DNA from 2 places in the Microbacterium sp. NPDC055521 genome. Region 1 is predicted to be linked to the other one. Evidence: predicted binding sites of a transcription regulator. Region 1 holds the regulator's gene; the other holds the start of a gene.

Region 1 (5,862 bases):
CGCGCCGGGAATGACCCTGCAGCTGCATGGCCGCGTCAAGGGCATGAGAGCGGATGCCGAACTGCGCGTGATCTCGGTGACGGAAGAGCGTCGCCGCATCGGCTTCGTGCTCGGCACCGTCGGCGGCTCGGTGGTGAGCGGTGAGGAGTCGTTCGACATCGAATGGCGCGAGGACACCGACGAGGTGTGGTTCACCGTGCGGGCGTTCGATGCTCCCGTGGCCCTGCTGTACCGGCTTCCCGGCATGGTGCGCCGTCGCCGTCGCGAGCTGTTCGCTCTCTACCTGCGCGCCATCTCGCCGTTGTACGCCACCCCGATCTGATGGTGCGCACACTCTGATGGCACAGGCATCCTGATGGCACGGACGCTTTGATGGCCGGGCCTCTTCCGCTGGGGGATCCGGCGCCGGCCGACGGCCGCCTGCCCGTTGACATCGCCGTCGACCCCTCCGTGCCCTTCTCGGCCTACCTGCACGTGCCGTTCTGCCGCGTGCGCTGCGGGTACTGCGACTTCAACACCTACACCGCGAGCGAGCTGCGCGGAGCCAAGCAGGACGAGTACGCCGACACTCTGATCCGCGAGATCGCGCTCTCGGCCGCAGTGCTCGGCGAAGCCGGCGGCATCCGTCCTCTCGACACGGTCTTCTTCGGCGGCGGCACGCCGACCCTGCTGCCCGCCGGTGACCTGGCGCGGATGCTCGGCGCGGTGACGTCGGCATTCGGCATCCGCGACGGCGCCGAGGTGAGCGTCGAGGCCAACCCCGACACCGTGACACCCGAGGTGGTGCGGACGCTGGTGGATGCCGGGGTGACCCGCCTCTCCGTCGGGATGCAGTCCGCCGTGCCGCACGTGCTGGCCGCGCTCGACCGCACCCACCGTCCGGAGAACGTGCGCACGGCCGTCGACGCCGCGCGCCATGCCGGCCTCGACGTGAGCGTCGACCTCATCTACGGCGCGCCGGGAGAGTCGCTGACCGACTGGGAGCGGTCCCTCGACGCGGCCATCGCTCTCGAGCCCGATCACATCTCCGCCTACGCGCTCATCATCGAGGACGGCACCAAGCTCGCCAGGCAGATCCGGCGGGGCGAGGTGCCCGCGCCCGACGACGATCTGCAGGCCGACATGTACGAGTCCGCCGATCAGCGGCTGGGAGCCGCGGGCTTCGAGTGGTACGAGGTGAGCAACTGGGCCCGTGCCGACGGAGGCGACCACCGCTCGCGGCACAACATGGCGTACTGGCGCGGCTCGGACTGGTGGGGCTTCGGGCCCGGTGCGCACAGCCACGTCACGGGTCTGCGCTGGTGGAACGTCAAGCATCCGGCCGCGTACGCGCAGCGGCTCGCCCTCGGCGAGTCGCCCGCAGCGGGCCGCGAGCGGCCCGATCCCGCGGCGCGCACGCTCGAGCGGGTGCTGCTGCAGAGCCGTCTCGCGGAGGGCCTGCCGATCGACGACATCGCCGCAGGGCGCCGCGACCGGGTCGCCGAGCTGATCTCGGACGGGCTGGTCGACGCGGCCGCGGCTCTGCGACAGCGTCGCGTGCGCCTCACCCTGCGGGGTCGGCTGCTGGCGGATGCCGTGGTGCGCGCGCTCACCGAGTAGCGGGCGGGACTCGCGCGGCGGTCGCGGGCCGACCGGCGGGTGCGAACGGGTAGGATTGGCACTCGGAACGTTCGAGTGCCAGCGGGAGGGATGATGGTCACACAACGAGGCCTCGAGGTCCTCCGCGCTATCGTGCAGGACTACGTCGCGACCCACGAGCCGGTCGGCAGCAAGTCGATCGTCGAGCGCCACGCGTTCGGCGTCTCCGCCGCGACCATCCGCAACGACATGGCGCAGCTCGAAGACGAAGAGCTCATCACCGCCCCGCACACCTCGTCGGGCCGGGTGCCGACCGACAAGGGCTACCGGGTGTTCGTCAACCACCTCGCCCAGGTGCGCCCGCTCTCGGTACCGCAGCGCACGGCCATCGAGTCGTTCCTCGCCGCCCCCAGCGACCTCGACGATCTGATGGCGCGCACGGTGCGCGTGCTCACCCAGCTCACCGGGCAGGTCGCTCTCGTCCAGTACCCGTCGTTCGCGCGAGCGAGCATCACGCACGTGGAGCTCGTCGCGCTCGCCCCGAATCGCATGCTGGTCGTGCTGGTCACGGATGCCGGTGGCGTGTCGCAGCGCATCTCGCCGCTGCCCATCGACATCGACGACGACGACCTGGCCGTGCTGCGCGCCCAGCTCGCCGCGCTCATCACCGGCCGCGCGGTCGGCGAGGCGTCCGAGCGCATCGCCTCGGTCATCGACACGCAGACCGGCTCCCGCCTGCAGCCGGCGCTGTCATCGTTGGCGGCCGTGATCGCCGAAGAGCTCGCGGAGTTCCGCCAGGAGCGGCTGGTGATGGCAGGGGCCGCCACCCTCGCGCGGCGCGAGCAGGACTTCCGCGGCAGCATCCACCCTCTGCTCGAGGCGATCGAGGAGCAGGTGACCCTGCTGCGGCTGATGACCGAGATGGTGACCGACGAGCACGGTCTGGCCACCAGCATCGGCACCGAGAACGCCCCGTTCGGACTCGGTGAGGCGTCGATCGTCGCCAGCAACTACGCCGCGCCCGGCGGCACGGCGCGCGTCGGCGTGATGGGGCCGACCCGCATGGACTACCCGAGCAATCTCGCCGCAGCGCGGGCCGTGGCCCGCTACCTGTCGCGCATGCTCGAAGAAGACGAGGCAGCCCGCTGATCCGGGCCGCCGCACACACGAACGCACACGAAGAAAGGTGACCGTGGCGGATCACTACGAGGTCCTCGGGGTGTCGAAGGACGCCTCTCAGGACGAGATCAAGAAGGCCTACCGCAAGCTCGCCAGGCAGCTGCACCCGGATGTGAACCCGGGGGAGGACGCGGCGGAGCGGTTCAAACTCGTCACGCACGCGTACGACGTGCTCAGCGACGAGGACTCCCGGCGTCGCTACGACATGGGCGGCGACCAGAACGGCGGCTTCGGGGGAGGGTTCGGCGGTTTCGGCGACATCTTCGAGACGTTCTTCGGTGCCGCGGGCGGTGCCCGTGCGGCGCGTCCCCGGTCGCGCCGCGAGCGCGGACAGGATGCCCTGGTGCGCATCAACCTCGAGCTCGGCGACGTCATCTTCGGCGTGCACAGGGACATCGAGGTCGACACCGCGGTGCTCTGCGAGACCTGCCACGGCAGCTGCTGCCAGCCCGGCACGTCTCCCATCACCTGCGACGTCTGCGGTGGCAGCGGTCACGTGCAGCGTCAGGTGCGCAGCCTGCTCGGCAACGTCGTCACCACCCAGCCATGCGGCAGCTGCGAGGGCTACGGCACGGTCATCCCCAACCCGTGCGGATCGTGCGCAGGGCAGGGCCGAGTGCGCTCGCGCCGCACGGTCGCCCTCGACATCCCGGCCGGGGTCGAGACCGGCCTGCGCCTGCAGCTGCCCGGCTCGGGCGAGGTCGGCCGGGCGGGCGGCCCGAACGGCGACCTGTACGTCGAGGTGGCCGTCGCACCGCATCCGGTGTTCAGCCGAGACGGCGACGATCTGCTGGCGACGCTCGAGGTGTCGATGACGGATGCCATCCTCGGCACCACCACGACCATCGATGGCCTCGACGGATCGGTCGACCTCGAGCTGCGCGCGGGCGTGCAGTCCGGTGATGTGCTGACCATCGCCGGGCGGGGCATCACGCCGTTGCGCGGATCGCAGCGCGGAGACCTGCGCGTGGGCGTGCAGGTGATCACGCCGACCAAGCTCGACGGGGCGCAGCGCAAGCTCATCGAGGACTTCGCCAAGAAGGCGAAGACCCCGGCTCCCCACCTCGCCCAGTTCCAGCAGGGGCTGTTCTCGAAGCTGCGCGACCGCTTCCGCAGCCACTGACCGACGACCCACCACTGCCGATCGGAGCCCCATGGCCCTGCACTTCGTCGTACCCGACTGCACCGACGCCGCCATCGGCGAACTCGTCCGGCTCACCGGATCCGAGGGGAAGCACGCCTCGGTGGTGCGCCGTGTGCGGGTCGGGGAGACGGTGACCATCGGCGACGGCCGCGGTGTGTGGCTCGAAGGTGCGACAGAGGACGTCACGGCATCGCAGGTCACGGTGCGGATCACCGGACGCCAGGTGCAGAACGGTCCCGAGACGCGCATCGTGCTCGTGCAGGCACTCGCCAAGGGCGACCGCGACGAGATGGCCGTGCAGGCCGCGTGCGAGCTCGGCGTCGACGAGATCGTGCCCTGGCAGGCGGCGCGCAGCGTGTCACGCTGGGACGGGCCGAAGGCGGTGAAGGGCCGGGAGCGCTGGGCGACGATCGTCCGCGAGGCGGCCAAGCAGGCGCACCGAGCGTGGGTTCCCGAGGTGGCCCCCGTGCAGTCCACCGCGCAGCTCGCCGCGCGAGCGGCGGATGCCCGGCTGCTCGTGCTCGATCCGTGGACGCAGACGCCGCTGACCAGCATCCGTCCCGACGGCCGCGACCTCGTGCTCGTGGTGGGTCCGGAGGGCGGGATCACCCCCGACGAGCTGGAGCGTCTCGAGGCGACCGGCGCCGAACGCGTTCGCCTGGGCGACACGGTGCTGCGCACCTCGACCGCCGGCCCCGCGGCGATCGCGGTGCTCTCGGCCAACCTGGGCCGCTGGTGAATAGACTTGCAGGCATGAGCGAACCCTCGATCTTCACCCGCATCTTGAACGGGGAGATCCCCGGCGACATCCTCGCCGAGACCGACCGCGTGTTCGCGATCCGCGACATCGACCCTCAGGCGCCGCTGCACGCGCTCGTGGTCCCCAAGACCGAGCAGTACCGCGACGTCACCGAGCTCGCCGCCGGCGACCCGGGCCTGATGGCCGAGATGGTGGCCCTCGCCAAGCAGATCGCCGCAGAGCACGCCAACGGCGAGTACCGCCTGATCTTCAACAACGGCGCCAGCGCCGCGCAGTCGGTCTTCCACGTGCACGCACACGTGCTCGGAAACATCGAGGAGGGCAAGCTCGTTGGCTTCTGACGACAGCGCACACGCTGAGAACCCACCACCGCGGTTCCCCGCGCAGCCCGAGCGCACCGAGCGCATCTTCGCGGACGGCATCGCCATGGTGCAGCTGCTCGGCCCGCAGGACCGGCTGCTGCGGATGCTCGAGAAGCAGCATCCGAGCGTGCAGGTGATGGTGCGCGGCAACGAGATCACGCTGGGCGGCTCTACCGACGACGTCGCCGCGGCGAAGCGACTCGTCGACGAGCTGATCGAGATGACCCGTTCCGGGCACGACCTCGCGCCGAGTGATGTCGAGCACTCCGCGCGGATTCTGCGCCGCGACGACGGGCCCCGGCCCAGCGAGGTGCTCGGCGAGGCGATCCTGTCGACCCGCGGCAGAGTCATCCGTCCGAAGACCCTCGGGCAGAAGGAGTACGTCGACGCGATCGAGCAGAACACCATCGTGTTCGGCATCGGGCCGGCCGGCACGGGCAAGACCTATCTCGCGATGGCGAAGGCCGTGCAGGCGCTGCAGCGCAAAGAGGTGCAGCGCATCATCCTCACCCGACCCGCCGTCGAGGCGGGGGAGAGGCTCGGGTTCCTGCCCGGGTCGCTGACCGACAAGATCGACCCGTACCTGCGCCCGCTGTACGACGCACTCAACGAGATGATGGACCCCGAGGTCGTGCCGCGGCTGATGGCGACCGGCACCATCGAGGTGGCGCCTCTGGCCTACATGCGCGGTCGCACGCTCAACGATTCGTTCGTCGTGCTCGACGAGGCACAGAACACCACTCCCGAGCAGATGAAGATGTTCCTGACCCGCCTGGGGTTCGGCACGAAGATGGTGGTCACCGGCGACATCACCCAGATCGACCTGCCGCAGGGCGCGT
Region 2 (5,862 bases), on a different contig from region 1:
GGAACGGCCACCAGTGTATGTCGCCGGCCGATGAGGACACGCCGTTCGCCCAGCCGGTGGGCGTCTCGCTGAACCGCTCTGACGGCGACGTGCAGTGGTCGTACTGGGCGACCCTGGTGACCGACATCACCGGGCGCGAGGTGCTGGTCGTCCAGCGGTACGACATGGCGGCCGGCTTCGACTGGGAGGCGCAGTACACGGAGGATGAGCGGCGATACATCCGCGTGCTCGAAGCCGACGGGGTCGATCCGAACACGCTGCAGATCATCGGATACGACGACGACGTGCCGATCTTCCTCTCGCAGGACGGGCACACGTGCATCTACGTCGCCGATCCGGAGACCGATGCCCTCGCGAAGACCTGCGATCCATCCGACGGCGTCTACTCCCTGCAGGTCGACGACGTGAGGTACGAGATGCACGAGTCGAACCCCCGAGGTCCGACGCTGACGATCATCCGCAGTGCGGACAGCACGGGCGAGTCGGGCGGCTGATCAGACCCGGTCGGCGAGGATCGCCACCCGGCCGGATGTCGTCCGGGTGAGGATCAGTGTCCCCGCCTTCGAACCCTTCAGTGCCAGCTTCTTCCGGAACGCGGCGGGATCGATGTCCATGCCGCGCTTCTTGATCTCGAGACGCCCGATGTCGTGCGCGCGCAGCGCCTGGTTGATCGTCTTCACATGCGCGGGCATGGTCTCGCGCACGCGGAACGACTGCACGAACGGGGAGGTCAGCGCCGCGTCGCCGGTGAGGTACGCGATCTGCTCGTCGATCATCCCCGCGTCCAGCATCCGCGCCACCTCGCCGATCAGCCGCGCGCGGATCACCGCGCCGTCCGGCTCGTGCAGATAGGCGCCGAGTGCGCGCACCGGCTCGTCGGCGGCATCGGCGGCCGCCGTGATCTCGTGCGTCTCGCCGGCCTGCATCACCAGGGCAGAGCGCCGGATGCCGTCCCGCGCGAGCTCGCCGCTCCACAGCACGAGCTCGACGACGCTTCCGTCGGCGCTGACCCATTGCGCCTCGACGTCGTCGGGGATCAGGTCGCGGTCGAGACCGGGCCCGAGCTTGATGCCGGTGGGATGCCGCCTCGCGACCTCGACGCACCAGTCGAGTGCGGGTGACCAGTCCGCGGCGGAGGTGCGCGTCGTCTCACTGTGCCCGGCCGTCCGCCGAGCGGGATCCAGCCAGACAGCCCCCTGATCAGGAACGTTGTCCTCGGCGACCCCCTGGCGCACGGTCGCATCGGGGAACGGAGCCAGGTTGTACGCGGCGATGGCCGAGGTCACCTGATCGGCATCCACCGCGTCGACGGCCAGCCCGGCACCGGCGAAGGCGAGGCTGTCGCCGCCGATGCCGCAGCCGAGGTCGGCGACGCGCGTGATCCCGGCGCGCCGAAGCCGCACGGCGTGCATGGTGGCGACGCTCAGGCGGGTGGCCTGCTCGAGGCCTGCCCGGGTGAACAGCATCCGGTCGGCGAACTCACCGAACTTCGCCCGCGCCTTCACCCGCAGGTGGGCCTGGCCGACCACCGCCGAGACGAGATCGGGGGAGTGGCCGGCCGCGCGCAGCCGCGACACGGATCGTGCGACGTCGGCCGATGACTCGACGGCTCCGACCTCGTCGAGCAGCGCGAGACCCTCACGCGTGAGCAGCGCGGTCAGTTCGGACATCTCCACCCGCTCAGCCTACGGCTCGAGCATCCGGTGTCGCGTGTCGCCGGCTGCGCCCATATGGCTGCCTCCCCGCGCGGGTTGCGAACATATGGGCCCAGTGCGCAAGAACGACAGCCGCCGCAGGGGCTGGCACTCGCATTGCATGAGTGCCAGACGTCGGCATAGACTGGAGTTAGCACCCTCACCTCGAGAGTGCTAATGATCTTCTGAACACAGTCACGAAAGAAGAGGTACACCGTGTCGGTTTCCATCAAGCCGCTCGAGGACCGCATCGTCATCCAGCAGGTCGAGGCAGAGCAGACCACCGCAAGCGGTCTGGTCATCCCCGACACCGCCAAGGAGAAGCCCCAGGAGGGCCAGGTCGTGGCAGTGGGCCCCGGCCGCATCGACGACAACGGCAACCGCGTTCCGCTCGACGTCGCCGTGGGTGACCGCGTGCTCTACAGCAAGTACGGCGGCACCGAGGTGAAGTTCGGCGCCGATGAGTACCTCGTGCTCTCGGCTCGCGACGTGCTCGCCGTCGTCGTCCGCTGACGCGGTTCGACACCAGCTCCCAGAGGGTCCGGATGCCATGGCATCCGGACCCTCTGTCGTACCCCCGGCGTCTGCCAACCCCTATCGATCCCCGACCCGGCCCCGCGGATGCCCCCGGCCCGCCCCTACAGCCCTCGGGGCGCCCCCCGATGCCGCGGACGGGCCCGAGTCGCACACTCGTAACACGCGCCACCTGGCACATTCACGATGAAGGGGTAATCGATCATGGCTCTCGACGGCAACGCCAACACCTCCGGATCCCAGTGGAACCTGGGTATCGCCAACTCCGGAAACACAGACGACAACAGCGACAACTCGGACAACTCCGACAACTCGGTGATGGACAACTCGGACAGCTCCGACAACTCCGTCACGGACAACTCCGACAACTCGATGACCGACAACTCGGACAACAGCGACAACTCCGACAACAGCGACAACAGCGACAACTCGGACAACTCGGTGACCGACAACTCGGACAACAGCGACAATTCGGACAACAGCGACAATTCGGACAACAGCGACAATTCGGACAACAGCGACAATTCGGACAACAGCGACAACTCCGACAACAGCGACAACTCGGTGACCGACAACTCGGACAACAGCGACAACTCCGACAACTCGACCAACGACTCGTACAACGACAACTCCGACAACTCGGACCACTCGTGGCGCGACAACTCGGACCACTCGGTGACCGACTCGTACAACACGCTGTACGACAACTCCGTCACCACCGGTGTACGGCAGTTCAACACGGGCTTCGGCGACGTCAGCCTCGGCGCCGGCGGCGGTGGCATGGCAGCCATGGCGGGCACCGGGTCGCTCAGCATCGACGGAAGGACCACGCTCAACGACCAGTCGGTCAGCCAGAACATCTCGGCGGGCGGCGACGTCGGCCAGCACTTCGGGCAGAGCAGCAACATCGCATCCGGAGACGGCTCGGCTGCAGCCGGCGGTGACGCGACGGTGACGAACGTCAACACCGACATCAGCGTGGGCGATGTCTGGACGGGCAACACCTGGAACACCGATTCGTTCAACGAGGACTACTCGCAGGACTGGTCGTTCACCGACTCGTTCAACGACAACTCCGACAACAGCGACAACTCGGACAACTCGGACAACTCCGACAACTCCGACAACTCGGTGACGGACAACTCGCAGGACTGGTCGTTCACCGACTCGTTCAACGACGAGTCCATGGTCGACAACTCGCACACCTGGACGGCCGACGACTCTTTCAACGACAACTCGACGTCCACGTCCGACATGGACATGACGATCACCGACGTCAACGTCGACAGCCCCTTCGGGGACGGGTCCGACGTCGCCTTCTGAAAGATCATCCAGCGGGCGCACGACCTGCCTGGCCGTCCCTCTGGTGGGCGGCCAGGCACACCAGTAAGCTCCTGAGCACTCGATGGGAGTGAGAACCATGTCTGACGAACCGGACACCAGCCCATCGGACGACGCGCCCTGGGGAGGAGCGGATCTTCTCGATCCCTTGGGCGCCGACGCCTTCACTCAGGAGATCGCGAACATCTCGGAATCCGATTGGGACCTGGACGCCGACGAGATATGGGGAGATCTCGACGGCGGTCAGGCCGACCCGGGGGATCATCCCGGACTGTTCGCCTGATCCGCATCTGGGCCAAGGGAGGGAGCGCACGTGCCGGGAGAGCATCCAGCTGGGGAGGCGAGGATCGTCGACGTCATCCATGATGTCGGCGATCTCGCCGCGTCTGCGGGCAGGAACGACCTCGCCGCCCGACTCGCGAGCACGCAGCACCGCCTGGAGGACCCGGCCGTGCGCGTGATCGTCGTCGGTGAGTTCAAACAGGGCAAGAGCAAGCTGATCAACGCGCTCGTTAACGCTCCCGCGTGCCCGGTCGACGACGACGTCGCCACGAGCGTTCCCACCACGGTCGGCTACGCCGAGCAGCCCTCGGCGTGGGTGGTCGAGCGGCCCGCCGGCGCGGCGGCCGAGCCGCAGCGCCGCGAGATACCCCTCGAAGACCTCGCCCAGTACGTCTCGGAGCACGGCAACCCCGGCAACGAGCGCGGCATCCTGTCGGCCGAAGTGCTGCTTCCTCGCGAGATCCTGCGCGGCGGGCTCACGCTCGTCGATTCGCCGGGAGTCGGCGGTCTCGAGTCGTCGAACTCGCTGGCCACGCTCGCGGCGCTCTCGTCGGCTCACGCGGTGCTGCTCGTCTCGGACGCCTCGCAGGAGTACACCGAACCCGAGGTGCAGTTCCTCCGGCACGCCATGCGCATCTCGCCGAACGTCGCCGCGGTGCTGGCGAAGACCGACCTGTACCCGGAATGGCGACGCATCGAGGAGATCGACCGTACGCACCTCAGCGGCGGTCAGGACATCCCGATCTTCTCGGTGTCGAGCGATCTGCGACTGCTGGCCGCCGAACTGCAGGATCGCACGCTGAACGACGAATCGGGCTTCCCCGCGCTCGTCGCTCATCTGCGGCGGGACGTGCTCGGCCGGGCCGAGGCCATCCACCAGCGCGGAGCGGTGCACGATCTCATCTCCGTCGTCGAGCAGCTGGAGATGTCGCTGCGCGCTGAGCTGAACGCGCTGCTGAACCCCGAGGACACGCCGCGCATGATCGCCGAGCTCGAGGCAGCCAAGGCGAAGGCGGATGACTTCCGCGGGCGCTCCGCCCGCTGGCAGGTGCTGCTGACCGACGGCATCGCCGACCTCGTCGCCGACATGGAGCACGACGTCCGCGATCGACTGCGCAAGGTGCAGCGCGAAGCGGAGCGCGCGATCGACGAGGGCGACCCCGGTCCGATCTGGGATCAGATCCGCGAGTGGCTGGACCAGCGCGTCACCGCCGCCGTGTCGGAGACCTTCGTGTGGACCGACGAGCGCTCCCGCTGGCTCTCCGAGGAGGTGGCCGAGCTCTTCAGCCAGGATCAGGCCGACATCCCCGTCAGCGACGTCTCCGACATCCGCGGCGTCCTCGACCCGGTCGAGGACATCGCCGGGCTCGAAGCGGGCCAGCTCAGCGCGGGAGAGAAGATCTACATCGGCGTGCGCGGCTCGTACGGAGGCGTGCTGATGGTCGGTCTGGTGACCGGGCTCGTCGGCATGGCCCTGATCAATCCGCTCTCGCTTCTGGCCGGGGTGCTCGTCGGCCGCCGGGCGTACCGCGAAGACATGGGCAACCGGCTGAATCGCCGCCAGCAGGAGGCCAAGATCATCGTCAGGCGCTACATCGACGAGGTCACGTTCCAGGTGGGCAAGCAGCTCAAGGATCGTCTGCGCCTGGTGCAGCGCACCGCCCGCGACCACTTCGGCGCACTCGCCGAAGAGCTGCACAGCTCACTGACCGATGCCCTGCAGCGTGCCCGTCAGGCGGCATCCGGATTCACCTCCACTCGCGACCAGCGCGTTCTGGTGCTGAAGAAGCGTCTCGCCGAACTCGAGCACGTGCGCCGGAGCATCCCCGCTCTTCCGCCGGCGCCCGCAGCGATCGGTCAGCCGCCCCGCGCGGCCGCGCACGCGATGCCGGCGGTGCACCAGCCGATCGCCCGGTTCACCGCGGCCTCCCGGGCCAGCGTCGGCGAGAAGGCGGGGGAGTGATGCGGGCGGGGGTCATCTCCGACACGGAGGAGCTGCTGCAGACCGCGC

Evidence for each region. The regulator HrcA, encoded in region 1, represses chaperone genes, less so after heat shock. The targets are predictions, from matches to a motif close to TTNGCACTCGNNNNNNNCGAGTGCNAA.
Region 2: groES (co-chaperone GroES) is a predicted target of HrcA. The motif match lies at 1,800-1,826, and genes of this name have one in related genera.

Annotation. Positions count from the first base shown of each region.
Region 1 is NZ_JBSHJX010000001.1:230,261-236,122, reverse strand. Features, by position in the region: gene ACWGSM_RS01140 (DUF1990 family protein) at 1-322, shown strand, start outside; gene hemW (radical SAM family heme chaperone HemW) at 373-1,599, shown strand; gene hrcA (heat-inducible transcriptional repressor HrcA) at 1,693-2,727, shown strand; gene dnaJ (molecular chaperone DnaJ) at 2,771-3,880, shown strand; gene ACWGSM_RS01120 (16S rRNA (uracil(1498)-N(3))-methyltransferase) at 3,912-4,640, shown strand; gene ACWGSM_RS01115 (HIT domain-containing protein) at 4,655-5,002, shown strand; gene ACWGSM_RS01110 (PhoH family protein) at 5,088-5,862, shown strand, end outside.
Region 2 is NZ_JBSHJX010000005.1:155,869-161,730, forward strand. Features, by position in the region: gene ACWGSM_RS07335 (hypothetical protein) at 1-494, shown strand, start outside; gene ACWGSM_RS07340 (THUMP-like domain-containing protein) at 495-1,676, opposite strand; gene groES (co-chaperone GroES) at 1,911-2,207, shown strand; gene ACWGSM_RS07350 (hypothetical protein) at 2,433-3,551, shown strand; gene ACWGSM_RS07355 (hypothetical protein) at 3,649-3,852, shown strand; gene ACWGSM_RS07360 (dynamin family protein) at 3,883-5,814, shown strand; gene ACWGSM_RS07365 (dynamin family protein) at 5,814-5,862, shown strand, end outside.